Regions from separate parts of the Novosphingobium sp. FG90 genome, predicted to be linked through region 1. Evidence: predicted binding sites of a transcription regulator. Region 1 holds the regulator's gene; the other holds the start of a gene.
What was found. The regulator LexA, encoded in region 1, represses DNA repair genes until DNA is damaged. The targets are predictions, from matches to a motif close to GTTCCNCNCTTGTTCT.
Positions count from the first base shown of each region.

Region 2: a site for LexA is predicted at 10,784-10,799, ahead of ACODRZ_RS01770 (S24 family peptidase). Genes of this name have one in related genera too.

Region 1 covers NZ_JBMDIO010000009.1:129,191-144,969, forward strand. Annotated here, with positions in the region: gene ACODRZ_RS10900 (citrate synthase) at 1-798, opposite strand, end outside; gene gltX (glutamate--tRNA ligase) at 810-2,276, opposite strand; gene ACODRZ_RS10910 (ComEC/Rec2 family competence protein) at 2,307-4,526, shown strand; gene lexA (transcriptional repressor LexA) at 4,689-5,381, opposite strand; gene ACODRZ_RS10920 (molybdopterin molybdotransferase MoeA) at 5,483-6,703, opposite strand; gene moaC (cyclic pyranopterin monophosphate synthase MoaC) at 6,700-7,185, opposite strand; gene trpC (indole-3-glycerol phosphate synthase TrpC) at 7,204-7,995, opposite strand; gene trpD (anthranilate phosphoribosyltransferase) at 8,006-8,998, opposite strand; gene ACODRZ_RS10940 (anthranilate synthase component II) at 8,995-9,591, opposite strand; gene ACODRZ_RS10945 (phosphodiester glycosidase family protein) at 9,588-10,370, opposite strand; gene ACODRZ_RS10950 (hypothetical protein) at 10,375-10,899, opposite strand; gene ACODRZ_RS10955 (anthranilate synthase component I family protein) at 10,896-12,407, opposite strand; gene ACODRZ_RS10960 (peptidylprolyl isomerase) at 12,428-14,377, opposite strand; gene tpiA (triose-phosphate isomerase) at 14,706-15,461, shown strand; gene secG (preprotein translocase subunit SecG) at 15,590-15,779, shown strand, end outside.
Region 2 covers NZ_JBMDIO010000002.1:20,154-35,932, forward strand. Annotated here, with positions in the region: gene ACODRZ_RS01725 (primosomal protein N') at 1-2,047, opposite strand, end outside; gene ACODRZ_RS01730 (DUF4197 domain-containing protein) at 2,116-2,805, shown strand; gene fsa (fructose-6-phosphate aldolase) at 2,998-3,648, shown strand; gene cobT (cobaltochelatase subunit CobT) at 3,856-5,670, shown strand; gene cysS (cysteine--tRNA ligase) at 5,721-7,172, shown strand; gene ACODRZ_RS01750 (D-2-hydroxyacid dehydrogenase) at 7,279-8,217, shown strand; gene ACODRZ_RS01755 (acetolactate synthase large subunit) at 8,358-10,031, shown strand; gene ACODRZ_RS01760 (hypothetical protein) at 10,179-10,547, opposite strand; gene ACODRZ_RS01765 (hypothetical protein) at 10,537-10,737, opposite strand; gene ACODRZ_RS01770 (S24 family peptidase) at 10,839-11,489, shown strand; gene ACODRZ_RS01775 (MBL fold metallo-hydrolase) at 11,555-12,211, shown strand; gene ACODRZ_RS01780 (MAPEG family protein) at 12,208-12,600, opposite strand; gene rpmF (50S ribosomal protein L32) at 12,762-12,941, shown strand; gene plsX (phosphate acyltransferase PlsX) at 12,978-14,051, shown strand; gene ACODRZ_RS01795 (beta-ketoacyl-ACP synthase III) at 14,051-15,022, shown strand; gene ACODRZ_RS01800 (integration host factor subunit alpha) at 15,131-15,427, shown strand; gene ACODRZ_RS01805 (MerR family transcriptional regulator) at 15,457-15,779, shown strand, end outside.

The DNA of each region.
Region 1 (15,779 bases):
GCCGCCATGCGCAGGACCCCAGAGGCAGGCGATGCCCGCCGCGATGCACGCGAAGGGGTTCGCGCCCGACGAACCGGCAAGACGCACGGTCGAGGTCGAGGCGTTCTGCTCGTGGTCGGCGTGGAGAATGAAGATGCGGTCCATCGCCTTTTCGACCGCCGGGACCACCTCGTACTCTTCTGCGGGCACGCCAAAGGTCATGCGCAGGAAGTTGCCGGTGTAGCTCAGCTTGTTGTCCGGATAGAGGAACGGCTGGCCGACCGAGTACTTGTAGGCCATCGCCGCGATCGTGGGCATTTTTGCGATCAGGCGGTGCGAGCTGATCTTGCGATGCTCAGGGTCCGCGATGTCGGTCGAATCGTGGTAGAACGCCGAAAGCGCGCCGACCACACCGCACATGATCGCCATCGGATGCGCGTCGCGGCGGAAACCGCGATAGAACGTCGCCAGCTGCTCGTGCAGCATGGTGTGGCGCGTGATGGTGTTCTCGAACGTCGCAAGTTCATCCTTGCTCGGCAGTTCACCATTCAGAAGCAGGTAGCTCGTTTCCATGAACGAGGAGTTCTCGGCCAGCTGGCCGATCGGATAGCCGCGGTGCAGCAGAACGCCTTCGTCGCCATCGATGTAGGTCAGCGCCGACTCGCAGCTCGCGGTCGAGGTAAAGCCCGGATCGAACGTGAACGCGCCCGTCTGGCCGTAGAGCTTGCGGATATCGATGACGTCCGGACCCACGCTTCCCTTCAGAACGGGATAGTCGTGTTCCGCGCCACCGACGCTCAGTTTAGCCTGATCACCCACCAATTATCTCCTTATGACTGCGACCCGGCGGGAACCTGTGCCTGCTCGCCAATGCGCGCGAGGCTTTCTTCCCGTCCGAGCAATACCAGTACGTCGAATATCCCCGGCGAAGTCGTCTGACCCGTCAGGGCTGCCCGCAAGGGTTGCGCGAGCTTGCCGAGGCCCAATCCGAGGGTCTCGGCCATTGCCTTCAGGTTGGCTTCCAATGCCTCGAGTGTCCAGTCGGCCTGGCCGGACAGGCGCTCATGAATAGCCGCAAGGCGCTCGCGCCCCTCGATGGTCAGGAGCGCCAGCGCCTTCTCGCTCATGGCGAGCGGGCGCTTGGCAAAGAGGAAGGCAGAGCCTTCTGCAAGTTCGTTGAGGTCCTTGGCACGGACCTTGAGCACGGGCATGGCGCGGACCAGCAGGTCGGCAGGCTCGTCGCCTTCCACGCCGTTGAGGCGTGCTTCGACGAGGCCCGCCAGCCGCACATCGTCGGCCTCGCGGATGTAGTGCCCGTTGAGATTCTGAAGCTTGGCCAGGTCGAAGCGTGACGGGCTCTTGCCCACGTCTACCATGTCGAACCATTCGATCGCCTGCTCGCGGCTGATGATTTCCTCATCGCCGTGTCCCCAGCCGAGGCGCAGCAGGTAGTTGAACACGGCTTCGGGCAGCAGGCCCATTTCGTCGCGGTAGGCATCGACGCCCAGCGCGCCGTGACGCTTGGACAGCTTTGCCCCGTCAGAGCCGTGAATCAGCGGCACATGGCCGTAAACGGGAACGTCCCAGCCCATGCCGTTAATGACGACGAGCTGGCGGAAGGCGTTGTTCAGATGATCGTCGCCGCGCAGGACGTGGGTGACGCCCATGTCGTTGTCATCGACCACCACGGCCAGCATGTAGGTCGGGGTGCCGTCGCCGCGCAGGATGACGAAGTCGTCGATTTCCTCGTTTTGCACGGTGACCGTGCCCTGCACGAGATCCTCGATCGTCGTCGAGCCTTCGCGCGGGGCCTTGACGCGGACCACCCACGAGCGGTCGGCCGGCCAGGTCGAGGGATCGGCATCGCGCCATTCGCTGTCGATGCGGAACGGGCGGCGCTCTTCCTGCGCCTTCTGGCGGCGCTCTGCGAGTTCTTCCTGCGTCAGGTAGCAACGATAGGCGTGACCGTTCTCGATCAGTTGCGCAGCGACTTCGGCATGGCGGTCGGAGCGGGCGAACTGGAACACCGGCGCTTCGTCACCATCGAGACCAAGCCAGGAAAGCCCGTCGAAGATGGCGTCGATTGCGGATTCGGTCGAACGGGCGCGGTCTGTGTCCTCGATGCGTAGCAGATACTTGCCACCGTGGTGCCGGGCGAAGAGCCAGTTGAACAGCGCAGTGCGAGCACCACCGATATGGAGATAACCGGTCGGCGAGGGAGCAAAGCGCGTTACGACAGGGGAGGGCACGGGGGCCTTCTTGCCAGTCGCCTCGCCCGATGCACTGCCGCTTGCCATCTACCCGACCTTCCTGTCCTATTGGCGACCATGGGGACCCCGGCCGCAATCTGTGAAATTTCGCCTCCGGGTAGCCCCGGAACCGCTGCATTGCAGCATGGGCCATGGACCGCTGCGGGCCTCTTGTCGAGGGTTTTGGCAGTCGTCGAGCGATTTCTTTCCGGCGCCGGTTTCGAGCGGGCTCCGTGGCTGACGGTGGCCTTCGCAACCGGCATAATCGCGTGGTTTTGGCTATCATCCGCGGCATGGTGGATAGGGTTTTGCTGCCTCTTTGTTGCAGTTTCTGCAATTTGTTATGCATCCTTTCCTTTGCGGAATGCCTATCCTCATCTGGGACGGGCCATGATGCTGCTGCCGTTGCTCGTCGTGGCCGGTTGTCTTGCTGTATGGGCGCGCTCGGAACTCGTCGGCCAGGCTGCGATAGGCAGGCCCGCGACGGGTAGTTTTACCGCACATGTGCTGTCAGTGGAGTCGCAGCCTGCGCTCGCGCGCGATCGTTTGCTGCTTGCCATGCGCGACCCGTTACACGGCACGGCCATCAAGGTTCGTCTCAATGTTCCCGGCAAGGAGGCTGCGGCCGGCATCGGCGTGGGAGACCTGGTGGCGTTCCGCGCGAGGCTCATGCCTCCGGCTCCGCCTATGCTTCCGGGTGCATACAACTTTGCGCGAACCTCCTGGTTCGCGGGTATCGCTGCCAGCGGTTCGGTAATCGGGGAAGTGAAGGTCGTTCGGAAAGCCAGCGGAGGCCGGTTTGGGTTGTCGGATGTCCGGCAGTCGTTGACGGATCATATTCGGGTTCGCATCGGCGAAGAGCGGGCAGGTATCGCGGCTGCGTTCGTCACTGGCGATCGGGGCGGAATCTCTGAGGCCGATGACCAGGCCATGCGCGATTCGGGGCTGGCGCACCTGTTGTCGATCAGTGGCCTGCATGTCAGCGCCATGGTGGGCGCCGTATATCTCCTGGTAATTCGGTTGCTGGCATTTTTCCCATGGATTGCATTGAGGGTCAGGCTACCGGTAGTCGCGGCCGGGGTAGGGGCGCTCGCAGGTTTGGCTTATACGCTGCTGTCCGGCGCCGAAGTCCCTACCGTTCGGTCATGCATAGGGGCGTTGCTGGTTCTGGCGGCGCTGGCCCTCGGGCGTGAACCCCTGTCCTTGCGCATGCTGGCTGTTGCGGCGTTCAGCGTCCTGCTGCTTTGGCCTGAGGCGGTAATGGGGCCGAGCTTCCAGATGAGCTTCGGCGCGGTTCTGGCGCTGATCGCGGTCAGTACCTCCGAACCGGTGCGCCATTTCCTCGGGCCGCGCGACGAAGGGGTGGCAGCGCAAGGCGTCCGGCATCTTCTCCTCCTCCTGCTGACCGGCGCGGTCATCGACCTGGCACTCATGCCGATCGGCCTGTTCCATTTTCACCGCGCGGGTGTGTATGGAGCCCTTGCCAACGTGGTCGCGATCCCGTGGTCGACGTTTATCGTGATGCCGTTGCTGGCTTGCGCGCTCATGCTCGACATCGTGGGGATGGGAGGGCCATTCTGGTGGCTCGCCGGGATCTCGGTGGATATGCTGGTTGGATTGGCCCACTGGTTTGCCTCCAGGCCGGGCGCGGTCAACCTGTTGCCGGGCACGAATGCATGGGCGTTCCTGCTTTTTGTCGCAGGAGGGCTTTGGCTTGGCTTGTGGAGCGGTCGCATCCGCTGGGCAGGGCTTCCGGTTGCTGCCATCGGGGTGCTGTTTCTGGCGATGGCGCCGCCTGCGGACGTACTGGTGTCGGGCGACGGGCGTCACGTGGGCCTTGTGGAAGACGATGGAAACCGGCTGTTTTTGCTCAGGAACAGCCGAAGCGGCTACGCTCGGGACAATCTTATGGAATTCGCGGGGATAGAAACTCTGCCTGCTACTTTCGACAAGCTGCCGGGCGCTCTGTGCAATCCGGATTTCTGCACTGTTCCCGTCCGGAGATCGGGAAAGACCTGGCACCTGCTGATTTCGCGAGGGCGCGATTCCGTGGCAGAACGTTCGCTTGCGGCTGCATGTGAGCGTAGCGATATCGTTATTTCGGATCGGTGGTTACCACGCAGTTGTCGGCCACGCTGGTTCAAGGCTGATCGTGGTTCTCTTGAGCGTACCGGAGGACTGGCCATATATCTGGACCAGGCTCGGATCGATACCGTGGCGCAGGCCCAAGGCGAACATGGCTGGTGGCGTGCCTCGCCACCCCAGAGCCGTCTCAATGGATCACTGGCAGCAAAATAATGCTTCACTCGCGGGGAAGTGAAGTTCCTCGAAAGAATTATTGCTTGCAGTCGATTCAACAGAAATCGCCACCACAAGTGGGGCCAAGTAATCCGGCTCAGCTTAATGCTGCTCCGAAAAGCTCTGCCCGCTCGTGATGGTGACGGTGTGTAAGCTTAGAACTTAGTTGTATCGACGGAGCAGGCCGGCGAGCTTGCCCTGAACTTCCACTTCATCCGGCCCATAAATTTGCGGCTCGTAAGCGGCGTTCGCGGGATCTAGACGGACCATTCCAGCTTCACGCCGCAGGTACTTGAGGGTGGCCTCCTCTCCACGGATGAGGGCCACCACGATTTCACCGTCCCGCGCGGCATTGGTGCGCTTAACGAGGGCGAAATCGCCGTCGAGAATACCTGCCTCGATCATCGAATCGCCAGATACCTCCAGCGCATAATGTTCACCCGAACCGAGCAGAGCAGCTGGGACAGGCAGGGTCGATTGCCCTTCAAGAGCCTCGATGGGAACGCCTGCGGCGATGCGACCGTGCAGCGGAATTTCGATCACGTCATTGGCCGGTTCAACCGCACGGCGCGGCGTCTGCACAGGTGCGATCCCGTCATTGCTATTGGCAGCGGAGGGACGAGGCGCCTTGCTGCCCGTATCGTCGGGTTGGCGCAGGACCTCCAGGGCGCGCGCGCGATTGGGGAGGCGGCGGATGAAGCCTCGCTCTTCCAATGCCGAAATCAGGCGGTGCACACCGGACTTGGACTTGAGGTCGAGCGCTTCCTTCATCTCCTCAAAACTGGGGGAGATGCCGCTCTCCTCAAGCCGGGTCTGGATGAACCGGAGCAATTCGTGCTGCTTGCGCGTCAACATTGTCGCTGCCTTTTCGTGACCTCCGAACCAGGCGAACCCTGATCCCGTTTGTTCTGGTAGTGAACATTGAGAGAACAATCAAGCAACCAAATAACAATGCTTCAGGCAATACCGCCATTATGGAGTAGGAAGATCTGGACTTCATCGCCCGTTACGGCGGGTCCAGCCATCGCCGGGCGATCGACAAGGACATTGCTCGCCGCCAGTGACGACAGGGCGCCACTGTCCTGCAGTTCGTGCACCATCACGCTTTGCCCGTTCCACCAGCCCCGCAAGAATTCCCTGCGGCGACCGCTCGCGCGCAGCGGCATGCCCAGTCGGGTGGTTAGGCGCATGGGCAATGGACGCGCAGCGCCTTGCATTGCGCGCAGAAGAGGGAGGAGGAAATGATAGGCGGTGACGTAGCTGGACACCGGGTTGCCGGGGAGGCCGAGCACGATCTGCCGCCGTCCCGGCAATTCGCGCGTGGCGACGAGGATGGGCTTGCCCGGCTTGATCGCAACGCGCCAGAAATCGATGCAGGCGCCCCAGCGCTCGAGTGCCGGGCGAATGAGGTCGTGATCCCCGACTGAGGCTCCGCCGCTCGTTACGATGAGATCGACGTCGCCCGAAGCTTCGAAAGCGGATGTTATGGCATCGATATCGTCCGCCACCGGTCCGATCCGGCGGGCGTTGATGCCAAGCGCCCCCGCCATTGCGACCAGCATGGTGCCATTGCTCGCGGGGATTTGATGCGGTGCGCAGAGTTCTGGATCGGCCACGAGTTCATCACCACTGTCGATCACGGTGAGGCGCGGTGTCCGATGTACGGGCAGATGCGTATGGCCAGCGGCGATCGCCAATGCCATCTGCGCCGGTGTGATGCACATGCCGGAGGAGATGACTTGCGCACCCTCGGCGAAGTCCATACCGCAATGCCGGATATGCTTATGCGGGGGCTCGGGCAGGTCACCGGACAGTGTCAGGGACTGACCGTCGCGCACGAGATCTTCCTGCAGGATTACCGCCGCCGCGTCGTCTGGCAGTGGCGCTCCCGTCGAAATGCGTACCGCCTCTCCCGTCGACAGCATGCCGACATGAGGGTGGCCAGCCGCACTTTCACCGACTACGCGCCATGGTCCGTGCAAGTCGCCTGCGGTAACGGCATAGCCGTCCATTGCGGAAAGATTGGCAGGTGGCTGAGTGCGCCTGGCGCGCAGCGGCTCTGCGAGATATCGGTTCAGCGACCCTTCGATGTCGACGCGCTCCATCGGGAGCGGCGCGGCAAGCGCCAGCAGGCGGGCCTGCGCATCCTCAAGCGAGAGAAGCTCACGATCGGTCACTCGGCCCATCCGTCCATTTTCCAGTGGCCGGATTTGCCGCCAACCTTTTCGACAAGGCGAATGTCGCCGATGATCATGCCCTTGTCGAGCGCCTTAGCCATGTCATAGATTGTTACGAGTGCGATGGAAGCTGCTGTTATAGCTTCCATTTCGATACCAGTCTTGCCGGTCAGCGAAGCCTTCGCAACAACCCTGATCGCCGTGTCCTCAAACGAGAAATCTAGGTTCACCGCGTCCAGTGCAAGTGGATGGCACATGGGAACGAGTTCCGCTGTGCGCTTGGCGGCCATGATGCCTGCGATGCGTGCGGTCCCGAGGACGTCCCCCTTTGGCGCATTGCCAGCCCGTATCGCCGCAAGCGCATCCGCATTCATGGAAATGCGACCGGAAGCAACGGCGATGCGTTTGGTCTTGGCCTTCGAACCGACATCGACCATGCGCGCATTGCCGTCGCCATCGATATGCGTGAGAGATCTGGTCATCGCAATCCCATGTGAGCTTCAGACTCCGGTGAGCAGGGCGTGGGTCGCCGCTTCTATATCATCCTGACGCATGAGGCTTTCGCCCACGAGAAACGTGCGGGCGCCGCAGGACGAAAGGCGGTCGAGGTCCGCATGGACGTTAATGCCGCTCTCGCTGACCAACAGGGTTCCGGAGGGGGTGAGAGGTGCGAGGCGCTCGGTGGTCGCAATGTCGGTAACAAAATGGCGCAAGTCACGATTATTCACACCGATAAGGCGTGATTTCAATGCGCTTGCACGCTCCATCTCATGTTCGTTGTGAACTTCGACCAGGCAGTCCAGACCACGCTCGATAGCGGCGGATTCGATTTCGGCCATCAGCACATCGTCCAGTGCGGCAACGATGATGAGGATGGCATCCGCACCGATCGCGCGCGCTTCTGCGACCTGCCAGGGATCGACCATGAAGTCCTTGCGGATGACGGGAAGGCTGCAAGCAGCGCGCGCCTCGACAAGGAAGTCCTCATGGCCCTGAAAATAAGGGGCATCGGTCAGGATGGACAGGCACGCGGCGCCACCCTTCTCATAAGCGATCGCATGTTCGGCAGGACGAAAATCATTTCTGATCAGTCCTTTGGACGGTGAAGCTTTCTTAATTTCCGCAATCAGCGCATAGCCGGATTCGGCCTTGGCGCGCAGAGCGGCTTCGAAACCGCGAACAGGCGTTTGCAAGGCGGCACGGGCGTCGAGGTCCGCGATGGTCGCCAAAGCCTTGCGTGCGGCGACTTCCGTCCGCTTGGTATCACAAATTTCGATGAGCTTGTCGGACATGGATTCCTCGTCAGGCGCGGGTTGCCGCGATCCAGCAGTCGAGCAGGGCCTTGGCCAAGCCCTTGTCTATGGTTTCTGCAGCCTCTTCGACGCCCTCGGCCCAGCTGTCGACTTCGCCGGCCACGAGCAGGGCGCCGGCGGCGTTAAGCAGCACGGCGTCGCGATAGGCACCGGGCGCGCCCATCAGCAGGTCATTGAGAGCGCGGGCGTTGTAGGCGGGATCGCCGCCGCGAATGGCATCGACCGAAGCGACCGGGAGCCCGGCATCCTGCGGAGCGACGCGGCGCATGGATAGCTCGCCGCCACGGATCTCGGCGACTTCGTTGCCGCCCGCGAGGCTCAGTTCGTCGAGGCCTTCATCACCGGAGATGACCATGGAGTGCTCGGTCCCGAGCCGCAGCAGGGCGTCGGCGTAGATCGGCACATAGGCCGGACGCGCAATGCCGACGAGTTGGCGCGAAACTTGCGCAGGGTTCGCCAGCGGTCCCATCAGATTGAAGATCGTGCGGCGCCCGAGCGACTTGCGCAGCGGCATGAGCCTGCCCATCGTCGGGTGGTGGCGCGCGGCGAACAGGAAGCCGATGCCGATTTCGGCAAGAGTGGTTTCGGCGGTCTCGACGGCGCGGTCGAGGTTCAGGCCGAGGGCCTCGAGGGTATCGGCGGCGCCTGCCTTGGAACTGGCGGCGCGGTTGCCGTGCTTGGCGACGGGTACGCCTGCGGCCGCCACCACGAGCGAAACGGCGGTCGAAACGTTGAGCGTGTGGAAGCCGTCACCGCCGGTGCCGCAGACGTCGATGGCATTGGCGGGCGCCTTCACCGGGATCATCCGCTCGCGCATGGCGCGCGCGGCTCCGGCGATTTCGCTGGCGGTCTCGCCGCGATCCGACAGGGCGACGAGGAATTCGGCGATTTCGGATTCAGGCACTTCGCCATCGAGGATGGCGGCGAAGGCGGCCTGCGCCTCGTCCTCGGCGATCGGGTGGAGCGGATCGGGCAGGGTCATGCGCTCAGCCGCTCCGGCAGCCTTGCGTCGATGCCGCAAGTGCGCAGGAAGTTCGCGAGCATGGCGTGGCCGTGCTGGGTGGCGATGCTTTCCGGGTGGAACTGGACGCCGTGGATGGGCAGGCTCGCGTGGCGGAATCCCATGACGTGGCCGTCGTCGGAGCGGGCGTTCACCACCAGCGTCTCGGGGATATCCTCGACGATCAGCGAGTGATAGCGCGTCGCCGTGAAGGGCGAGGGGAGGCCCGCGAAGACGCCGGTGCCGTCATGCGTGACGGGGGAGGTCTTGCCGTGCATCAAACCGCCGCGCACGACCTTGCCGCCGAAGTACTGGCCGATCGACTGGTGGCCGAGGCACACGCCGAGCAGCGGCATCCCCGCATCCGCCGCCGCGCCGACGAGGTCGAGGCTGATGCCCGCCTCGTTGGGGGTGCAGGGGCCGGGCGAGATCAGGAAGCCCTTCGCGCCGCTGGAGATGGCCTGGCCTGTGCTGAGCGCGTCGTTGCGCACGACCTCCACTTCGGCGCCCAGTTCCATCACGTAATGGACCAGGTTCCAGGTGAAGCTGTCGTAATTGTCTATGACGAGGATCATGACTTCGCCTTTGCGCTTTTCTCGACGACGATCAAGGGGCCGAGCGGAGGGCCGCCGTCGACGCGGCCATGTTCGGGGTCCCAGAGCGATGATACGCTGCCGTCGAGGAACAGCGCATTGTCGCATTTCAGCGCGTCGCGGAAATAGCGCGCGAGCTTGCCGAAGGATACCGGTTCGTCGGAAATGACGAAGTGGGCGCGGCCCTTGTCATCGATGCCGACGCCGTTGCGTAGCTTCAGCGATTTGCCGTCATCGTCGATCTTCGGATGCAGCTTGCCGGAGATGACCAGCATCGGACCGGACTGGGTGCCGAAATCGGGACGGTCGGTGACGGACTTCGCGAAGTCGTCGCTGGCGCGGACATGCCAGTTGCCTGCCGCATCGCCGTAGAAGACGCCGTTGGGGCTGAGGTGGAAGTTGCCCCAGCCTTCGTTGGTGTTGAGGGCGTGCTGTTTTTCGCCGTTCTCGACGTAGTAGCCGATAGGCTTGCCGTCCGCGTCGAACATGCCGCCGTTCATCGCGAAGGCGACTTCGTGGCTGCGCGCGGGGCGGTCCACCGCCAATTGCGAGAGGCTGCGATAGGGCGCACCGCCCTTGGGGCCGAGGACGGTGTGGATGGCGTGGCGGCCCGGCACGGCGGTGCAGTGCGTGAAGCTGGCGCCCTCGAAGCTCGCGCCCTGACAGGGTGGAGGCGGCGGGGCTGACGGCTTGGCGGCAGGTTCGTCGGAGGAGCAGGCGGCGAGGATCGCGCAAGCTGCGAGGGCTAGTGGCGTTCGCATGCGATCAAATCCGCTTGACCTGACACCGCCCGAAGCCTTCGCGAAAGCTGTCGAGAATGTCGTTAGCGACCTGATCCTTGGGCAACCATATAATCGTGCAGCCAGCTTCAGGCTTGGCGAGGAGAAGCCGATCGTCTTCCGTCCACCAGCGGAAGTCCTGCCAGTTCAGGTTCAGGTCGATCGAGGGGCTGGCCACGGTGAAGCCCTCGGCTTGCATCCGATAGCTGGCGGCATTCCCGGCAAGATCGTTTTTCTGCCAATGAGTTTGGGTCGTGCGAGGCAGCGAATAGAAGTAGCCGATCGCGAGCAGCGCCCCGGCTCCAACGAAATAGGCCAGTGAATGCAATGCCGATGCGCCGATCCTTGAGGGAAGAGGCCCGGCATAGGCGCTGACATTCAACGCGGAGACGGTCACGAACAGCGCCAACAAGAACAGGGCCGACCGCAATGTCAGCCACTGTCGAAGCAGATATAGCCGGTTGGCGTGCAGATAGTCGGGATAGCGGTATTCGGTCGTGAAGGCCCTCACTGCCCGAACCCGGGTTCCCCGGCAACGCGGATCGCTTCGCGTGCGGCGGCGAAGAGGGCGCCGCTCTTGGCTTCGCATTCGCGCTGTTCGTAGGCCGGGTCGCTGTCCGCCACGATGCCCGCGCCCGCCTGCACGTGCAGGACGCCGTCCTTGAGCAGCCCGGTGCGCAGGACGATGCAGCTGTCCACCGAGCCGTCCGGCGCGAAATAGCCGACGCCGCCCGCGTAAGGGCCGCGCGTCTCGGGTTCGAGTTCGGCGATCACCTCGCAGGCGCGGACCTTGGGCGCGCCCGAGACGGTGCCGGCCGGAAAGCCCGCGAAGACCGCGTCGATGGCATCGTGCTTCGCGGTGTCGAGCCGGCCGACCACGTTCGAGACGATGTGCATGACGTGGCTGTAGCGCTCGATCGTGTAACTGTCGGTGACCTCGACGGTGCCCGCAGCGGCGACGCGGCCGACGTCGTTGCGGCCGAGATCGAGCAGCATTAGGTGCTCGGCGCGTTCCTTGGGGTCGGCGAGGAGGCTGGCTTCGTTGGCCTTGTCCTCGGCCGCGCTGGCGCCGCGCGGACGGGTGCCCGCGATCGGGCGGATGGTGACTTCGCCGTCACGCACGCGCACAAGGATTTCCGGGCTGGAGCCGACCAGCGCGAAGCCGGGCAGGTCGAGGAAATAGAGGAACGGCGAGGGGTTCACGCGGCGCAGGGAACGGTAGAGCGCCAGCGGTGGCAGCGGGAATTCGCAAGTGAAGCGCTGGGCCAGCACGACCTGGAAGATGTCGCCCGCCTCGATGTAGTCCTTCGCGCGAAGGGCCATCGCCTTGTAATCCTCCGGCGGGACGACGGGCGTGCATACCGGCTCGGCGAGATCGGTGGCGACAGGCACGACGGGTGCAGGGGCGGCGAGGCGGCGCAGGGCTTCGTCGATGCGCTCGGCGGCGCGGTCGACCGCCAGAGCGGCGTCACCCGTTTCCGGCCACACCGGCGCAACGCAGAAAAGTTCGTCCGAAAGCCGGTCGAAGATCAGGATCAGCGACGGGCGGACGAACAGCATGTCGGGCACTTCGAGGGGGCTTTGCGGCGCGCGTGGCAGCTTCTCGACAAGGCCGATCGTCTCGTAGCCGAAGTAGCCGACGAGGCAGGCGAGAGCCTTGGGCAGCGCGGCCGGAACCTCGCAGCGGCAGGTCTCGACCAGCGCGCGCAGTTCAGCGAGGGTGCCGCCGCCGAGCGGTGCGAACGCCTCGCGGTCGGCCTGCCATGCGCGGTTGATCTCGCAGGCCTCGCCGCTCGCGCGGAACACGAGGTCCGGGTCGAGGCCGAGCAGGCTGTAGCGCCCGCGCGTCTCGCCGCCTTCGACCGATTCGAGCAGGAAGTCGCCGCGTCCGTCCTCGATCAGCTTGAGGGCGGCGCCAACCGGCGTCTCGGTGTCGGCGACGAGCTTGCGCCAGACCAGCGCGGGCTTGCCCTGCGCCAGCTGCTCAAGCGTCGCCGTGCGGTCGAATTCGCGCTCCATCGCTGCCCCCTCGCTTCGGATCAGTTGGCGGGGGCAGTGCCGGCGAGCTGGTCGCGCACGGCAGCGATGGCATCGTCGTGACGCTTCACGCCGACGTCCTTGCGCATCGCGGCGCCAAGGGCGGAGGCGTAGCTCTGCCCGAGCTGCTGGCCGAGTTCGGTCTGCGCGCGGCGGATCATGTCGGGCGAATCGATCTTGGCGGGCACGATGTCCTTGAGCTGGACGACGAACCAGCCGCGCTCACCCTCGGCCGCCTGCACCTTCACGGTGTTCTTGGCCATGTGGAACATCAGCGAGACCGGCGGCGGCACCTGACGGCCCGACTGCAGCGCGGCGGCAAGCGTCGGGCGCGACATCGAGACCTGCTGCGGCGCGGGCAGCTTCTTGCCTGCCGCGGCCATGGCCTGCTCGATGGTCTGACCCTTGCGGATCGCGGCCTGCATCTTGAGCGCGGCGGCCTTGGCGGCCTTCGAGCCCGCGTCGATCGCCCAGGCGACCTTCACGTCGTTCTGGATCTGCGCCAGCGGGGCAGGGGCCGAGGCCTGAATGTCGGTGACGTCGTAGATCGCGAAGGACTTGCCCTTTTCGATCTCGGCGACCTGCGGCTGTTCCTGGTCCATTTCGAACGCGGTCTTGAGGAGCGGCTGCAGTTCTGCCGCCACTGTCTCGCCGGGCTTCATGTAGACCTGACCGTCGGCGGTCAGCGATGGGGTCTGCTTGACCTCGGCGCCGAGCGACTTGGCGACTTCGGCAAGGTTGGAGCCGCCCGAAAGCTGCTCGTCGATTTTGCCGAAGGCGTCACTGTAGGACTTGCGGGCCTTTTCCTCGGCGATCTGCCTGGTGAGCTCACCCTTAACTTCGGCAAGCGTCTTGGCCGGGGTCTTGATCTCCTCGTCGACGCGGATGACGTGCCAGCCGAGCACGCTCTTCTGCGGCGCGGCGAGCTTGCCGACCGGCGCGGCGAAGACGGCCTGCGCCACGGCGGCCGAGAACTGGCGCGAAAGGTCATCCTTGCTGAACGATTCGAGCTTGGCGGCGGACAGGCCCTTGGCCGAAGCAGCGGCTTCGAGCGAGGTGCCCTTCTCGACTTCGGCGACGATGGCCTTGGCGGCGGCTTCGGTCGGCACGACCAGCTGGGTAATGCGGCGATCGTCCTTGGCGGCGTAAGCGGCCTTGTTCGCCTCGAAGCGCGCGGCGATTTCGGCGTCGGTCGGTGCGGCCGGGGCCGGAATCTTGTCGGCGCTAACGATGGCGTAGCGGATCGTGCGGCGCTCGGGGCGGACGAACTGGCCGGTGTGGGCCTTGTAGAACGCCGCGAGTTCGGCCTGCGTCGGCTGCTTTTCGGGCGCGAAGAGCAGAGAGGGCAGGGCGACCACGGTGCCGCTGCGGGTCTCGCTCAGCAGCGAGGCGTAGCGCTTCGCGGCATATTCGGACATGACCGAGCCGATCTGCGCGGGCACGACGAGTTCCTGCGCGATCATGTTCTTGCGGATGTCGTCGCGCAGGGCCTGCTCGGAGAGGCCCTGCTGGGCGAGGGCCTGGCGGAACGTGTTCTGGTCGAACTTGCCGTCGACGCCCTGGAAGGCGGGGATCTGCGTCAGTTCGCTGTCGACGAGGCGGTCGCTAAGAACGACGCCATGCTTCTCGCCGTAGACCGCGAAGGCGACGCCGTCGATCAGGCTGTCGAGAATCTGCTGCAGGCCGCCCTCGGCGATCAGCTGCTTCATCGTTGCGGTCGGGCTCTGCTGCTTCACGCGCTCGAGACCGCGCTTGGCGCCGAGGCTGAGTTCGTCGGTGGTCACCTTCTCGCCGCCGACCGTGGCGACGGCCACGCCGGGAGCAGCGCCGCCGGAACCGCCAAGACCTGCAATATCACCACTGGCGAACGCGAGGGCGATGAGGCCGAGAACGACGAGACCGACGATGGCGCCGATCTTGGACTTCAGAAACGAGCGGAAGAAATGGAGCATGAACCGTGCCGATCAGCAGAATATTGGCGCGAAACCCCAAGGCTTCGCATGTAAACGGCGCAGGCTTTAGGGGGCCTTCGCGCATCCTGCAATGCCGCTTGCACAAGCCTTGGGCAAAAGCCGCGAGGTGGCATTACTACGACACTGGTGGAGAATCCCAGCGCTTAACCATCCATGAATTTTGACAAGCGATGCTCTGGTGCCCTAGCTGCCCGGCGACAGCGACGACCTGATTCCCGGTTCCGCGGCAACGGCATTACCGGAAATCTGCGAGGGGGACCCGCGGGGGAGTTCCCGAAGGTTCGCCGAGATCGATCAAAGGATTGAAATGGCTGGATTGCCTTACATCGTCGGAAATTGGAAAATGAACGGCATGCGCGCCATGCTGAACGAGGCGCGCGCGATCGATCGTTCGGCCCAGCGCTTTCCCAAGGTGCAGGTCGGTCTCGCGCCGCCCGCGACCTTGCTTTTCCGGATGCGTGACGCCGTCGAACTGATCGGCGTCGGCGGGCAGGACTGCCATGTGAAGGAGAGCGGCGCCTATACCGGCGACGTGTCCGCACCGATGCTCAAGGATGCAGGGGCTGACTTCACGATCGTCGGTCATTCCGAGCGCCGTGAATATCACGGTGAGAGCGACGCCGACGTCAATGCCAAGGCGCAGGCCGCGCTTTCGGCGGGCCTCGCGGTGATCCTGTGCGTCGGCGAAACCGAAGCGCAGCGCGATGCGGGCGATGCCGAGGGCGTGGTCACCGCGCAGCTCGAAGGTTCGTGTCCCATCGCGGACGGCGCGCCGGAGAAGCTCTCGGTCGCCTATGAGCCGGTATGGGCGATCGGAACCGGCCGCGTGCCCTCGGTCGCCGACGTTGCTGCGATGCACAAGGCGATTCGCGAAAAGCTGGTTGCTATCTACGGCGATGCCGGTGCCGAAGTGCGCATCCTCTACGGCGGCTCGGTCAAGGCCGAGAACGCTGCCGAACTGCTCGCCGTACCCGACGTCGGCGGCGCTCTGGTCGGCGGCGCGAGCCTGACGGCGGAGAGCTTCCTGGCGATCGTCGGCGCGGCGGCTTCGCTCGCGGAGTGACCTCGATTTCCGCGCCGTCCTGCAGGGCGGCGCAGCAATAAAGTTGCCGGGTTGCGCGCTCGCCTGTGAGCGCCTATCTGCCCGGTCAAGAAAGCGGGGTATGTCCCCGTCATAAGGCTGAGACGAAGATGTTCCTTTTCCTGACCGTGGTGCAGGCTCTGGTTGCCGCCATGCTGGTTGGCGTGATTCTGGTGCAGAAGTCCGAAGGCGGCGGCCTCGGCGTCGGCGGTAGCCCCTCGGGCCTGATGTCGGCACGCGGCGCGGCCAACTTCCTGACCCGCGCGACCGGCATTCTGGCGGCGATCTTCGTGGTCCTGA
Region 2 (15,779 bases), on a different contig from region 1:
GCAGGCGGAAGCGGTGGCGGCCGCGCAGCAGGGACAGCGGCGCGGGAGCAGGGCCGAGCACCAGCATATCGGGCAGGTTCGGCGCGGTTCCGCCGATCGCGCGGGCGGCGGCGAGGGCTTCGGCCTGGTCCTCCGAACTGACGATGATCGCGGCCCAGCGACCGAAGGGCGGGGCTCCGGCGTCGCGGCGGGCCTCGGTTTCGGCGGCGTAGAAGGCGTCGCGGTCGCCGTTGGCCAGCGCGGCGATCACCGAGGCTTCGGGGTGACGGGTCTGGATGAGGACTTCGCCGGGCTTCTCGCCGCGTCCGGCGCGTCCGGCGACTTGGGCGATCTGCTGATAAGTCCTTTCACCGGCTCGCAAATCCCCGCCTTCGAGGCCGAGGTCGGCGTCCACAACACCCACCAGCGTCAGGTCGGGGAAGTGGTAGCCCTTGGTCACCAGCTGGGTGCCGATGATGACGTCGATCGCCTTGTTTTCCGCCATCGCCACGAATTCGCCGATCGCGGCGGGGGTGTTCATGGTGTCCGAGGTGACCAGCGCGGTGCGCGCTTCGGGCAGGATTTCCGCCACTTCGTCGGCGATGCGCTCCACCCCCGGGCCGCAGGCGACGAGGCAGTCGCCGGTGCCGCATTCGGGGCAGGCTTCGGGCACGGGTGTCTCGTGGCCGCAGTGGTGGCAGGCTAACCTCTTGGAAAACCTGTGTTCTACCAGCCATGCGGTGCAGTTGGGGCACTGGAAGCGGTAGCCGCAGTTGCGGCACAGCGTCAGCGGCGCATAGCCCCGGCGGTTGAGGAACAGCAGCGACTGCTCGCCCTTGGCCAGCCGGTCCTTCATCGCCTCGACCAGCTTCGGCGCGATCCAGCGGCCGCGTTCGGGGGCCTGTTCGCGCAAGTCGAGGATGTTGATCGCGGGCAATGTCGCGCCGCCGAAGCGCGAGGGCAGGTCGATCTTGCGATAGACCCCGGCTTCGGCCAGTTGCATCGATTCCAGCGCCGGGGTGGCGCTGGCCAGAACTATCGGAATTCCCTCGAATTTCGCGCGCATCACGGCCACGTCGCGGGCGTTGTAGCGCACCCCGTCGTCCTGCTTGAACGAGATTTCGTGCGCCTCATCGACGACGATCAGGCCCAGATTCGCGTAAGGCAGGAACAGCGCAGAGCGGGCACCCACGATGACCTTAGCGGCACCCAACGATACCGCACGCCACGCACGGCGCCTCTCGCTGGACTTCAGGGAGGAGTGCCACAGCACCGGCGGCACCCCGAAGCGATGCTCGAAACGGCGCAGGAAATTTTCCGTCAGCGCGATCTCCGGGAGCAGCACCAAAACCTGCCGCTCCATGCGTATCGCTTCGGCGACCGCCTCGAAATAGCACTCGGTCTTGCCCGAGCCGGTGACGCCGTCGAGCAGGAAGGGGGCGAACTTCTTTTCCTTGACCGCCTCGACGAAAATGTCAGCGGCGTCCTGCTGGATGTCGTTGAGCTTCGGCTCGGCGAATTCCGGACGAGCAGGGGGATAGGGCCGGTCGAGATCGACCGTCACCGCCTCCAGCAGTCCCGCGCCGACCATGCCGCGCAGCACGCCCTCCGATACGCTGGCGAGTTCCGCCAGTTCGCGGATCGAGCCTTGCTCGCCCTGCAGTGCATCGAGCGCTGAGGCGCGCTGGGGCGTCAGGCGCGCGGGTTCCTCACCGGTCAGCCGGTATTCGGTGGTCGTGCCGCCGCCGCGCAGCGCCGACATGCTGCCCAGCGCCATGCGCGCCACTGACGACAGCGGCGCGCAGTAGTAATCGGCGGTCCATTCGATCAGGCGCCGCAGCCTCGCCGCGATCGGCGGCGCGGGCATCACGCCGAGCAAAGGTCTCAGTTTGCTTTCAGGCACTTCCTGTGCGTTCAGGCGTTCCGGTTCCCAGACGATGCCCAGCACCTGTCGCGGACCGAGGGGCGCGACGACGATCGATCCGAATTCGATCGCCATCCCCTCGGGCACGCGATAGTCGAGGACGCCAAGGGCGGCGTTGAAGACGAGGAGTCGGACACGTTGCATCTGCGTTCATATAGGCGCGGGCAAACGGGGTCGTGAAGGAGTACGCGCAGATGAATGGGGGATCGAGCATGCAGGCAGTAGGACAGCCACTTCACAGACGGGCGGTTCTGGCCGGATTTCTGGCGACGGGCGTGCTGGCGCTGCCGGGTTGCACGACGATGGGGCGGCCCAGTTACACCGACATCATCGAGAATCTGCTGATGCTCTCCAGCCAGCGCGCCTTCGCGCGGCTGACACAGCCCGACGGTTTCTGGGACAGCCAGGTCGCCCGCATCAACATGCCGGTGCTGTTCGGCCGTCCGGGATCGGTAGCGCAGAAGATATTCCGCTCGCCGCTGTTCAAGGAAAAGCTCCAGCGCGAACTCAACCGCATCGCCGAGGACGGAGCCCGCGTCGCGGCGCCGATCGTCTACGATGCGGTGCGCTCGCTGACGGTGACCGATGCGCTGGCCTTGCTGCGGGGCGGTGATACTTCGGCGACGACGTTCCTGCGCCAGTCGATGGGTTCCGGCCTCGTCAATGCGATGATCCCCGAACTCGACCGGGTGATGCGCATGGCCGAGGATCCGATCCTCAATACCGCCGTCAACGCGCTGACCGGCGTGAACATGGCGGACGCGGCGCATGCCCTCGCGCTTGAGGCGGACAATGCGATCTGGTACGAGATCGGCGCGCAGGAAGCGGATATCCGCAGGGATCCGCAGAGCACCAACGATGCCGCACTGATCGCGGCATTGAAGCTGGCCAGGGGGATGTAGGCGCTGCGGCGCGGGGGCTTCGACAAGCTCAACCTGAGCGGTTTTGAGAGCAGGTTTTTCAATCCCGCTCAGGCTGAGCTTGTCGAAGCCCCCGACGTCATACGCTGACAGGCTGGCCCCGGTGTCGTGCATTCCCTATAGGGGCGCCCAGAATCGCCGCCCCCATCGCGGCGCCGCAGGGATACGCACGCCATGAAGTTCTTCGCCGACACCGCCGAAATCGCCGACATCAAGGAACTGGCCGACACCGGCCTGCTCGACGGCGTCACCACCAACCCGTCGCTGATCGCCAAGTCGGGCCGTGATTTCATGGAAGTCACCGCCGAGATCTGCAAGCTGACTACCGGCCCCGTCAGCGCCGAAGTCGTCGCGCTCGATCACGCGGGGATGATGCGCGAGGCCGAAATCCTGCGCAAGATCGCCGACAACGTCTGCATCAAGGTGCCGCTCACCATCGACGGCCTCAAGACCTGCAAGGCGCTGACCGGCGAAGGCACCATGGTCAACGTGACGCTGTGCTTCTCGGCCAACCAGGCGCTGCTCGCCGCCAAGGCCGGCGCGACCTTCGTGTCGCCTTTCGTCGGCCGTCACGACGACAACGGCTTCGACGGCATGGCGCTGATCAGCGACATCCGCATCATCTACGACAACTACAACTTCGCGACCGAAATCCTGGTCGCCTCGGTACGCCACGGCATCCATGTCCTCGAAGCGGCCCGCATCGGCGCCGACGTGATGACCGCGCCGCCCGCCGTCATCAAGGGCCTGGTCAAGCATGTCCTGACCGACAAGGGCATCGAAGGCTTCATGGCCGACTGGGCGAAGACCGGCCAGTCGATCTGAGGTTGCGCTAGACACCCTTCGACAAGCTCAGGGTGAGCGGGGTTGGTGAAATAACTTCTCACTCCGCTCAGGCTGAGCTTGTCGAAGCCCCGGCGGCAAACACATTCCTCGTCATTGCTTCGCTACGCTCGCAATGACGAAATGCGCAGCCCCCTCTCACATCGCCCATTTGAGCCCGCCGCGCCAATGCGCTAGGCACCTCGGGCAATGTCCGACGAATCCCCAACCGATCGCTTCAAGTCCGTCCTCACCGGAGCCTCGCGCGCCATCGCGCAGGAGGCGGAGGTCGAAGTGAACTGGACCGCCGACGCGCCCAGTTCCACCGGCAACACCTTCCGCGTGCCGATGCCCGGCCGCAGCCTGCCGCGCGCCGCCGCGATGCAGGCGCGCGGCTTCGCCGACAGCTTCGCGCTCAAGCTGCGGCATCACGACGACAGGCTGCACATGCGCAATGCCCCGGCCGAGCCGACCGCGCGCGCCGCGTTCGATGCGGTGGAGACGGTGCGCTACGAGGCGCTGGGCGCCAATGCCTATGACGGCATGCGCGACAATCTCGATGCCGCGCTGCTGACGCGCATCACGTCCGATCCGATCGCCCGAGCCGACACGCCCGACGCCGTACCGGTCCCCGCAGCCCTTGCGCTGCTGCTGCGCGAGCGCCTGACCGGTCAGGAAATTCCCGAGATCGCGCGCCCCGGCGTCGACATGGTCCGCAAGTGGATCGAGCGCAAGGCGACCGCCGACTTCGATGCGCTGGCGAATTCGCTGCACGACCAGAAGGCGTTCCAGAGCCTGTCGCTCGACATGCTGCAGCACCTCGAACTCACCCGCGCGGAGGAAGTGCCGCAGGAACCCACCGACATGGAAGACATGGACGGCGAGGAGGAGACCGAGGAGCAGGAGGAAGGCGGCGAGCAGGGCCAGGACCAGCAGCCCGCCGAAATGGCCGCCGAACCCTCGCAGGGCGACGACGAGGGCGAGAGCGAGGCTGAAGGCGAAACCTCCGACGACATGGACGAAGGCGAAGAGGGCCAGGAAGGTGAGGAGGGCATGCTCCCCGTCCGCCCCAACCGCCCCTGGACCGACATTCCCGACAGCTTCGACTACAAGGAATACACCACCCAGTTCGACGAAGTCGTCGGCGCCTCGGACCTCTGTGACGAGGAGGAGCTGACCCGCCTGCGCGCCTATCTCGATGCGCAGCTCAAGGGCTTGCAGGGCGTGGTGACGCGCCTTGCCAACCGCCTGCAGCGCCGCCTGATGGCGCAGCAGAACCGCTCGTGGGACTTCGACCAGGAAGAAGGCCTGCTCGATGCGGCGCGCCTCGCCCGCGTGGTCGTTTCGCCGGGGCAGTCGCTGTCCTACAAGATCGAGCGGGACGTCGAATTCAAGGACACCGTCGTCACCCTGCTGCTCGACAATTCCGGTTCGATGCGCGGACGCCCGATCTCGATCGCGGCGATCAGCGCCGACGTGCTGGCGCGCACGCTGGAGCGCTGCGGCGTGAAGGTGGAGATCCTCGGCTTCACCACCCGCGCGTGGAAGGGCGGGCAGAGCCGCGAAAGCTGGCTGGCGAACGGCAAGCCCGCGCATCCGGGCCGCCTCAACGACTTGCGCCACATCGTCTACAAGAAGGCCGACGAGCCGTGGCGCCGCGCCAAGAAGAACCTCGGCCTGATGATGCGCGAGGGGCTTCTCAAGGAGAACATCGACGGCGAGGCGCTGCTCTGGGCGCACAATCGCATGCTGGCGCGTCAGGAAGACCGCCGCATCCTGATGGTGATCTCCGACGGCGCGCCGGTGGACGATTCGACCCTCTCGGTGAACTCGGCGGGCTATCTGGAAGCGCACCTGCGCCGCGTGATCGAATGGATCGAGAGCAAGTCCCCGGTGCAGCTTGTCGCGATCGGCATCGGCCACGACGTGACCCGCTACTACCGCCGCGCGGTGACGATCATGGATGCGGAACAGCTTGGCGGCACGATGATCGAGCAGCTCGCGGGGTTGTTCGAGGAAGAGTGAGGCGTTGACGGCGGCTTGACTGACGCGAGCCGCCGCCTATTCGGCAAGGCATGACCGACGCATCCCAGTTGACGCTGTTCAACAGCCTGACCCGCAAGCTCGAAACGTTCGAGCCCGTCCACCCGGGCGAGGCGCGGGTCTATACCTGCGGGCCGACGGTCTACAACTACCCGCATATCGGCAACATGCGCGCCTATGTTTTCGCGGACATTCTGGGCCGGACGCTGAGCCACAAGGGTTACAAGCTCACCCACGTCATCAACATCACCGACGTCGGCCACCTCACCGATGATGCCGATGCGGGCGAGGACAAGATGGAGAAGATGGCGCGGACTCAGTCCCAGTCCATATGGGACATCGCGGAGCATTACACGCAGGCGTATTGGGCCGACATCAAGGCGCTCAACATCCGCCAGCCGGCGAAGTGGTCGATCGCCACCGACTACGTGCCGCAAATGATCGAATTCGCCGAGAAGATCGCGCCAACACATTGTTATGAATTGGAAAGCGGCCTCTATTTCGACGTCTCCACCGTCGCCGATTACGGCCGACTCGCCCGCGCCGTCACGGACGAGGGGGAGGGGCGCATCGAGGCTGTCGAGGGCAAGCGCAACGCCGCCGACTTCGCGATCTGGCGCAAGACGCCTGCGGGCGAGAAGCGCCAGATGGAATGGGATTCACCCTGGGGCAAAGGCGCGCCGGGCTGGCATCTGGAATGCTCGGTAATGAGCGGCGACCTGCTTGGCTTCCCGTTCGACATCCACACTGGCGGCATCGACCACCGCGAAATCCATCACCCCAACGAGATCGCGCAGAACCAGGCCTTCTGCTGCACTAACGGCCTCGACGTACCCGCAAATTCCGGCGCTAAGATGTGGATGCACAACAATTTTCTTGTCGAACGTTCGGGCAAGATGAGCAAGTCCTCAGGTGAATTCCTGCGATTGCAACTGTTGATCGACAAGGGGTGCCACCCGCTCGGCTATCGCATGATGTGCCTGCAGGCGCATTACCGCAGCGAGCTGGAATTCAGCTGGGAGGGCCTTGCCGCCGCGCTGGTGCGCCTCAAGCGCATGATCATCGTTGCCGAGCGCCTGGCCGACGTGGAAGCGGGCGAACCCTCGCACCCCAAGCTCGCGCCGATGCTCGAAACGTTCGAGAAGGCGATCGGCGAGGACCTCAACACCGCGATCGCTCTGACCGCGCTGGAAGAGGTGCTGGCAGCCAAGAAGGTCGATGCCGCCGCCAAGCGCGCCGTGGTCGAGAAGATGGATGCGGTGCTCGGCCTCGACCTGTTTGGCACCTCGCGCGCCGACTTGCGGCTGCGTCCGAAGACCGCCGAGATCACCGAGGCGGAGATCGAGGGCGTCCTGGCCGCTCGCAAGCAGGCCCGCGCCGACAAGGATTTCGCCGCCTCCGACGCCCTGCGTGATGAACTCGTCGCCAAGGGTGTCGAAGTGATGGACGGCGATCCGCTCGGCTGGGAATGGAAGCTGGCCTGATTGTTGCCTTGAACGCAAGGGCGGATGCCAAAGCCGCCCTTGTCTTCGCGTGGCGATGCTCCGAGGCTGGCAAGCTATTGTAGTTGCCCGGATTCGGAAGTTGCCCATGACCGTCGCCCTGATCAATGCCAACTCGCGCCCATGGCTGGAGGGCAAGCTGCCCGAAGGCGTCGAACCGCTGTGGTTCGAGGATGCCGATCAACTCATGGCCCTTGCGCCGCGCGCCGAAGTGGCATGGCTCGACATGATCCCGCCGCCCAGGGCGCGCGAGGCGCTTCCCCTGATGACCGGCCTCAAGTGGTACTGCGCCATGTCCTCGGGCGTGGACTGGCTGCCGCTTGACCTTTTCCGGGAGCGCGGCGTCACGCTGACCAACGGTGCGGGCATCCATGCGCAGACGGTGTCCGAATACGCGCTCATGGGCATGCTGACGATGGCCAAGGGCTGGCGCGAAGTCGTGCGGGCGCAGGATCGCCGCGAATGGCTCCGCGAACCGCCGGGCAAGCGCGAGTTGCTGGGCAGCGAGGTGCTGGTGATCGGTGCGGGCGAGATCGGCGCGCGCATCGCCGAGATGCTGCGCGTATTCGGCGCCAAAGTCACCGCCGCGCGCCGCACGCCGGGCGAGGGTGAACTCGGGCAGGACGAGTGGCGGGGCGCGCTCGGCCGGTTCGACTGGGTAATCCTGATCGTCCCCTCCACTCCGCAGACCACCGGCATGTTCGGTGCGGAGCAGTTCGCGGCGATGAAGCCGGGCGCGATCCTGCTGAACTTCGCGCGCGGGACGGTAATCGACCAGGACGCGCTGCTTGCCGCGATCGATTCGGGGCATCTGGGCGGCGCGTTCCTCGACGTGACGACGCCCGAGCCGCTGCCCTCCGACCATCCGCTGTGGTCGCGCGAGAACGTGCATATCTCCATGCACTTGTCCGGCCGCGCGCAGGATGCGCTGTTCGCGCGCGGCTCTGCGCGGTTCCTCGACAACCTCGGGCGTTACCGGCGCGGAGAGCCGCTGGCGCATCAGGTCGATCTTGCGCAGGGTTACTAGCTCTGCTTGCCCGCGCCTGATATTTTCTACGGCGAGGCTGATTAATTCATCAGGGACGGTCCGGAGCCGAATCGCGTATCAGCCTCGATCAAGACGGCCGGGCATCAGGGACCGGCGGCAGGAAGAGGGAAAGCTGGATCATGGCCGAGAGCGACAAGCGCAAGGCATCGGACCTGTTCATCGAATGTCTCGAGCAGGAAGGCGTCGAGTACATCTTCGGCGTGCCGGGCGAGGAAAACCTCGATTTTCTGGATTCGCTGTCGCGCTCGAAGCAGATCAAACTGATCCTGACGCGGCACGAGCAGGGCGCGGGCTTCATGGCCGCTACTTACGGGCGCCACACGGGCAAGGCGGGTGTCTGCCTCTCGACGCTGGGGCCGGGCGCGACGAATTTCGTCACCGCCGCTGCGTATGCGACGCTGGGCGGGATGCCGATGCTGATGATCACCGGCCAGAAGCCGATCAAGAAATCGAAGCAGGGCCGCTTCCAGATTCTCGATGTCGTCTCGATGATGCAGCCGATTACCAAGTATGCGCACCAGATGGCGTCCTCGGACAATATCCCGAGCCGTGTGCGCGAAGCATTTCGCATCGCCGAGGAGGAAAAGCCCGGCGCGACGCATATCGAACTGCCGGAAGACATTGCCGACGAGCACACCGATTCGCGGCCCGTTCCGCGCTCGATCGTGCGGCGCCCGACTGCGGACGTGAAGTCGATTGCTCAGGCCGTCGATGCCCTGCAGACGGCGAAGCGCCCGGTTCTGGTGATCGGCGCAGGCGCGAACCGCAAGATGACCAGCAAGATGCTGGGCGAGTTCGTCGAGAAGACGGGCATCCCGTTCCTCACCACCCAGCTCGGCAAGGGCGTGATCGACGAGCGCCATCCCAAGTTTCTCGGCTGTGCAGCATTGTCCTCGGGCGACTTCGTGCACCGCGCGATCGAGGATGCCGACTGCATCGTCAACATCGGCCATGACGTGATCGAGAAGCCGCCGTTCTTCATGCACAATGACGGCACCCGCGATGACCGCATGGTCATCCACATCTCGACCAAGACGGCCGAAGTGGACCCGGTCTACTTCCCGCACATCGAAGTGATCGGCGATATCGCCAACGCCATGTGGCAGATCAAGGAGGCGATCACGCCTTCCTCCAAGTGGAACTTCGATTCGATGCTGCGCTTCCGCGCCGCCGAGGTCGAGCACACCGCGAAGCTGGCGGCGGACGAGCGCTTCCCGATCTTCCCGCCCCATGCCGTGCAGCAGGTGCGCGATGCGCTGCCCGATGATGCGATCGTCTGTCTCGACAACGGCGTCTACAAGCTGTGGTTCGCGCGCGGCTACTGCGCGGTCAAGCCCAACACGGTGCTGCTCGACAACGCGCTGGCGACGATGGGCGCGGGGCTGCCCTCGGCGATGGCGAGTGCGATGGTCTATCCCGAGCGCAAGGTCTTCGCCGTCTGCGGCGACGGCGGGTTCATGATGAACAGTCAGGAGATGGAGACTGCGGTTCGCCTCGGCCTCAACCTGACGGTGCTGATCCTGAATGATAACGCCTACGGCATGATCCGCTGGAAGCAGGCCAACATGGGCTTCGCGGACTTCGGGCTGAATTACGGCAATCCGGACTTCGTGCAGTATGCGCAGAGTTACGGCGCCAATGGCTATCGCGTGGAGAGCGCTGCGCACCTCAAGGAACTGCTCGCGCATTGCCGCGATACGCCCGGCGTGCACCTGATCGACTGCCCGGTCGATTATTCCGAGAACGACCGCATCCTGAATACCGAGATCAAGGAACTCTCGCGGGCGCTTTGAATGTACTCACCCTCCCTGTCGCGTAACGATGGGGAGATGGCAGTCGGGCAGCGACTGACGGAGGGGCTTTGAGCGCGCTACCCCTCCACCACCGACTGCATCGGCGGTCCCCCTCCCCATTGCTGCGCAACGGGGAGGAGTGGGGCTTCAGCAATCCACCAGCACCAGTGCTTCGACATGGATGACCATGTGCGGCGGGTCTTGCCGCTGTTCGGTCGACGCGACAGCGACATCGGCTACGAGATGGCGCGGGACAGTGAATTCGTGGTCGGGCAGGGCGGTGATGAAGGCTTCGCCCCGCGCCACCGCGTCTGCGCCTTCGAATGCCAGCGCGATGGTGTGCCGAGCGCCGGAGAACGTCGCGCTCGCCCAGTCCCGTTCGGAATGGCTCAGGAACTCCGCAGCGGGGCCGGCGAGACCGAGCACTTCGGACAGCAGGCGTAACCACGGACCGCGTGTCGGAGCCTTTGCAGGAACGAAAGACTGCTGCAGTTCCTGCATGAGTTCAGATTGCATGGCGGTTCTCCCCGGCGCCGGTAAGGTAGGTCTGCATGAACCGCTCGACTCGCGCGGCGGTGTCGCCGCGCGGCACCCGGCCATTGCGCAGGTCCGCCACGAAGCGCGGGTCCTGCGCGGCAAGGCGGCCGAATCTGGTCCAGGGCATGTCGGTCTTGCGTAGAAAGCGCTCGATATCGCGCAGGAGCATCCGGTCTGGTCCTTTCGTGTAGGAATTCGCTTGATGTTTTTATTTTGTTCCGTTCTAAATCCTACATGTCTAGGAAATTTCCTACGGATACGGATTACAAAATGGTAAGTGACCCGACCCGTCTGCGCCTGCTGGAACTCGCCGAGGAGCGGCGCGTGAGCTTGTCCCGGCTCTCGGCCATGCTGGGCAAAAATCCTGCATATCTGCAGCAATTCATCCGCAAGGGCAGCCCGCGCAAGCTGGAGGAGCATGATCGGGGGATGCTTGCACGGTTCTTCGGAGTGAACGAGGCGGAACTGGGACAATCGAAGGAAATTTCCTACGCCATTCCGGAGCAATCCCGCCGACGCAGCTGGATCGACGTTCCGCGCCTGGCGCTGGGGGCATCGGCAGGGCCGGGGACGACGGCCGAAAGGGAGCAGGTGGTGGACACCATCCGCTTCTCCGGGCGCTGGCTGCGGTCGATGGGCCTGCAGCCGGAAAATCTCTCCACGATCGTGGTGAGCGGCGATTCGATGGAGCCGACGCTTCGGGACGGCGATGAAATCCTTGTCGATCGCACGATCCGCGCCTTGCGAGACGGCATTCACGTCGTTCGGCTGGGCGACAGCCTGCTGGTGAAGCGCATCGACGTCTCGCGGTCGGGGCTGGTCGTCCTGATCAGCGACAATCACGCCTATCCGCCGGTCGAATGCGGTGCCCGCGACGTCGAGGTTATCGGGCGGGTGGTCTGGAAAGGCGGGCGCATCTAGCCCGGTTGCATTCGCGACGCTCTGCGGCCATTTCCAAGGGCATGACGCAAGGTACCGAACAACAGATGCGCGTGGGGATCATTCCCGTCACGCAGCTCCAGCAGAACTGCTCGCTCCTGTGGTGCACCGCCACGATGAAGGGCGCGCTGGTCGATCCCGGCGGTGACCTGCACAAGCTGAAGCAGGCGCTGGAGAAGACCGGCGTGACGCTCGAGAAGATCCTCGTCACGCACGGCCATCTCGACCACTGCGGGCAGGCCGGCGTGCTGGCCAGGGAACTTGGCGTGCCGATAGAGGGGCCGCAGGAGGAAGACCGCTTCTGGATCGCGCAGCTCGATGAAGACGGTCCGCGCTGGAACATGGAAGCGCACACCTTCGAGCCGGACCGCTGGCTCGAAGACGGCGACAAGGTCACTGTGGGCGAACTGGAACTCGACGTCGTTCATTGCCCGGGGCACACGCCCGGCCACGTCATCTTCCATCACGAGCCCAGCAAGTTCGCCATGGTCGGCGACGTATTGTTCCAGAACGGCATTGGCCGCTGGGACTTCCCGCGCGGCAATCTCGACGATCTGCTGCACTCGATCACGCAGAAGCTCTGGCCGCTTGGGGACGACGTCACTTTCGTCCCCGGCCATGGTCCGGTGAGCACGTTCGGGCAGGAGCGCCTGACGAATCCCTACGTCAGCGACGAGGCGATCAACCGCGGGCTACCTGCCTAGCATCGCCCGGTCGCGATCAGTACCGCCATCACCGCGAGTCCCAGCAACGTCAGCACCGAGATAATGAATCCTGCAGCGCGCAGGGGAGATTTCTCGGCCTTGTCCATGCCGATGCCGTGAGCGATACGCGCGAGCAGATAGACCGCGCCGACGATCGCAAGCCATTGTCCACCCTTGCCCGAAAGCTCGATAGCGGCAACCAGCATCAGTACGAAAGGCGCGCTCTCGCCATAGTTCGCCTGGGCACGCATACGGCGCAGAAGCAGGGGATTCTCGCCGTCTCCGTGCCACACCTTCGCCGCCATGCGCGCCTTGCCGGTACGCACCGCCAGCCAGAAGGCGACGACGGCTGCTGCGGCGGACATGCTGAGGGTGGTCTGCAGAATCATATAGGCGTACTCCCGATTGGTGACGGCTTGATGGTGGAGGGAGTAACGGGTTGCAACTCGCGTGAAATGGGTTATAGGCGCGCCTTCGCAAGCCGCCGTGTCCCTACCCGGTCACCGGCGGCCTTTTTGACAGACACGTATTTGCAGGAACAGGTGCCGAAATGGCTGTCCCTAAAAGAAAGACTTCGCCCTCCCGCCGGGGCATGCGCCGCAGCCATGACGCGCTGAAGGTTGAAGCATTCCACGAATGCGGCAACTGCGGCGAACTGAAGCGCCCGCACAACCTGTGCAATTCTTGCGGCCACTACAACGGTCGTGAAATCGTCGCGGTCGAAGTCTAAGACTTAGATCCTACGACGTATTTCGGAGAAAGCCCCATGAGTTTGCCGCGTATCGCTATTGATGCGATGGGCGGCGACGAGGGCGTGCGCGTCATGATCGAAGGCGCCGCGCTTGCGCGCCGCCGTCATGACCGTTTCAAGTTCCTGCTCGTCGGTGACGAGGTGCGGATCAAGGCCGCTCTCGAGAATCATCCGAACTTGCGGGCCAGCTCCGAAATCCTGCACACCGATGGCGTGATCAGCGGTGAGGACAAGCCCAGCCAGGCGCTTCGTCGGGCCAAGGGCACGTCCATGGGGCGCGCGATCGAAGCGGTGAAGCTCGGCCATGCCGGAGCGGCCGTCAGCGGCGGCAATACCGGCGCGCTGATGGCGATCTCCAAGCTGACGCTGCGCACGATGCCCGGCATCGATCGTCCCGCACTGGCGGCCCTGCTGCCGACGCTGGGCGACAACGATGTCATCATGCTGGACCTCGGTGCCAATACCGAGTGCGACAGCCGCAACCTGGTCCAGTTCGCGATCATGGGCGCGGCTTATTCGCGCGTGGCCACTGGCCGCGCCGAACCGCGTGTGCGTCTGCTCAACATCGGCACCGAAGAAACCAAGGGCACCGAGGAACTGCGCGATGCAGCCGCCGTGCTCAAGGGCGCGGCCGAAAACCTTGCGATGTCCTTCGACGGCTTCACCGAGGCGGACAAGATCTGCCGCGGCGACGTCGATGTGGTCGTGACCGACGGTTTTACCGGCAACGTCGCCCTAAAAGCGGTGGAAGGCACGGCCCGCTTCGTCGCGGACCTGCTGCGCCGCGGCTTCAGCAGTTCGCTGCGTTCGAAGATCGGTTTCCTGATCTCGAAGCCGGCGACCGATTTGCTCAAGCACCACCTCGATCCCAACAATCACAATGGCGCGGTCTTCCTTGGCCTCAACGGCATTGTCGTGAAGAGCCACGGCAGCGCCAATGCTGCAGGCGTGGCCAATGCCGTGGCGGTCACCGCCCGGCTCCTGGAGGAAAACGTGACCGAGCGTATCTCTGCCGACCTAGCCCGTCTGGGAGGGTCGACCTGGCGCATGCCTAAGGGCCTGACCGGCGTACAGGAAGAGCGCGCCTGATGATTCGGTCGGTACTGATCGGAACTGGCTCCGCGCTGCCGCGCAATGCCGTCAGCAATGCCGAGCTGGCAGAGCGGGTCGATACCAGCGACGAATGGATCGTCGAACGTACCGGCATCTCCAACCGTCACATCGCCGAAGCCGACGAGACGACGTCCAGCCTCGCCACCGAAGCAGGACGCAAGGCGATCGAAGCTGCGGGCATCGATGCCGACTCGATCGACCTGATCGTGCTGGCGACGGCGACGCCCGACCAGACATTCCCCGCAAGCGCCACCATCGTCCAGAAGCAGCTTGGCTGCCGTGCGGGCGGAATCGCCTTCGACGTCGCGGCGGTGTGCTCGGGCTTCCTTTACGCCGTGGGCGTGGCCGATTCGATGCTGCGTACAGGCATGGCCAGGCGCGCGCTGGTCATCGGCGCGGAGACTTTCAGCCGCATTCTCGACTGGGAAGATCGCACGACTTGCGTGCTGTTCGGCGACGGCGCGGGCGCGGTCGTACTGGAGGCGCAAGAACAGGTGGGGGAAACTCCCCGGGGAATCCTGGCGACCCGGCTTCATGCAGACGGCACACACAACCAGTTGCTCTTCGTCGACGGTGGTCCGTCGACCACGGGAACGGTCGGCAAACTGCGCATGAAGGGTCGTGAGGTCTTCCGTCACGCCGTTGTGAATCTCGCCGAGGTTCTGCGCGAAGTGATTGAAGAGGCTGGTCTTTCCACGTCGGACATCGACTGGCTGGTGCCGCATCAGGCCAATGCCCGCATCCTTGATGCGACGGCAAAGAAGCTCGACCTGGCGCCTGAAAAGGTGGTCATGACGGTGGGCCAGCATGCCAACACTTCTGCTGCCTCGGTGCCACTCGCGCTCGATGTTGCTGTGCGTGACGGGCGTATCAAGCAGGGCGATCTGGTCATGCTGGAGGCCATGGGTGGCGGATTTACGTGGGGTGCGAGCCTAATTCGCGTCTGACGGACGACTGCTCCGCTCCGGTTGCGTTCAATATTGGACGCACCGTTGATTTCTTCCCTGTTTCTAATATTATCCGCTCCATTGGCGCACTATGGGGATGCGGGATTGATGCGCTCTACGGATACTTTGACCAGGGCTGAAATCGCGGAGGCCATTCATCGCAAGCTGGGCATATCCCGTGCGGAGTCGCTTGCCATGGTGGAAGCGATCCTGCAGCACATGTGCACGGCCCTCAGCGACGGCGAGAACGTCAAAATCTCGGGCTTCGGCACGTTTCTGCTGCGCGACAAGGGTGAGCGCATCGGTCGCAATCCCAAGACGGGCGTGGAAGTGCCGATCACGCCCCGGCGCGTCATGACTTTTCGCGCCAGTCAGATGCTGAAGGACCGTATCGCCGCAGATTGACGGAAAAGCTCCGTCGGGAAAAGGCAGGTATGGACGTTTCAGGACCCGGTGCGCCCGCAAAGGCGACGCTTTTCGAGGATGGCCCGTTGTTCGACGATGGGAAGGAGCCTCAGGCGCTGCGGACTATAGGCGAGGTGGCCAAGGCTCTCGCGATCCGTCCTCATGTCCTTCGCTATTGGGAAGAGCAGTTCGCGTCGCTCCAGCCGATCAAGCGCAGCGGGAACCGGCGATACTATCGTCCGGAAGACGTGGCGCTGATCCGCGAGATCGATCGCCTGGTTCATCGCGAAGGGTATACCTTGCGAGGGGCCGCCAAAGCGATAAGCGAGAAGTCGCCTTCCGAAATGCAAAG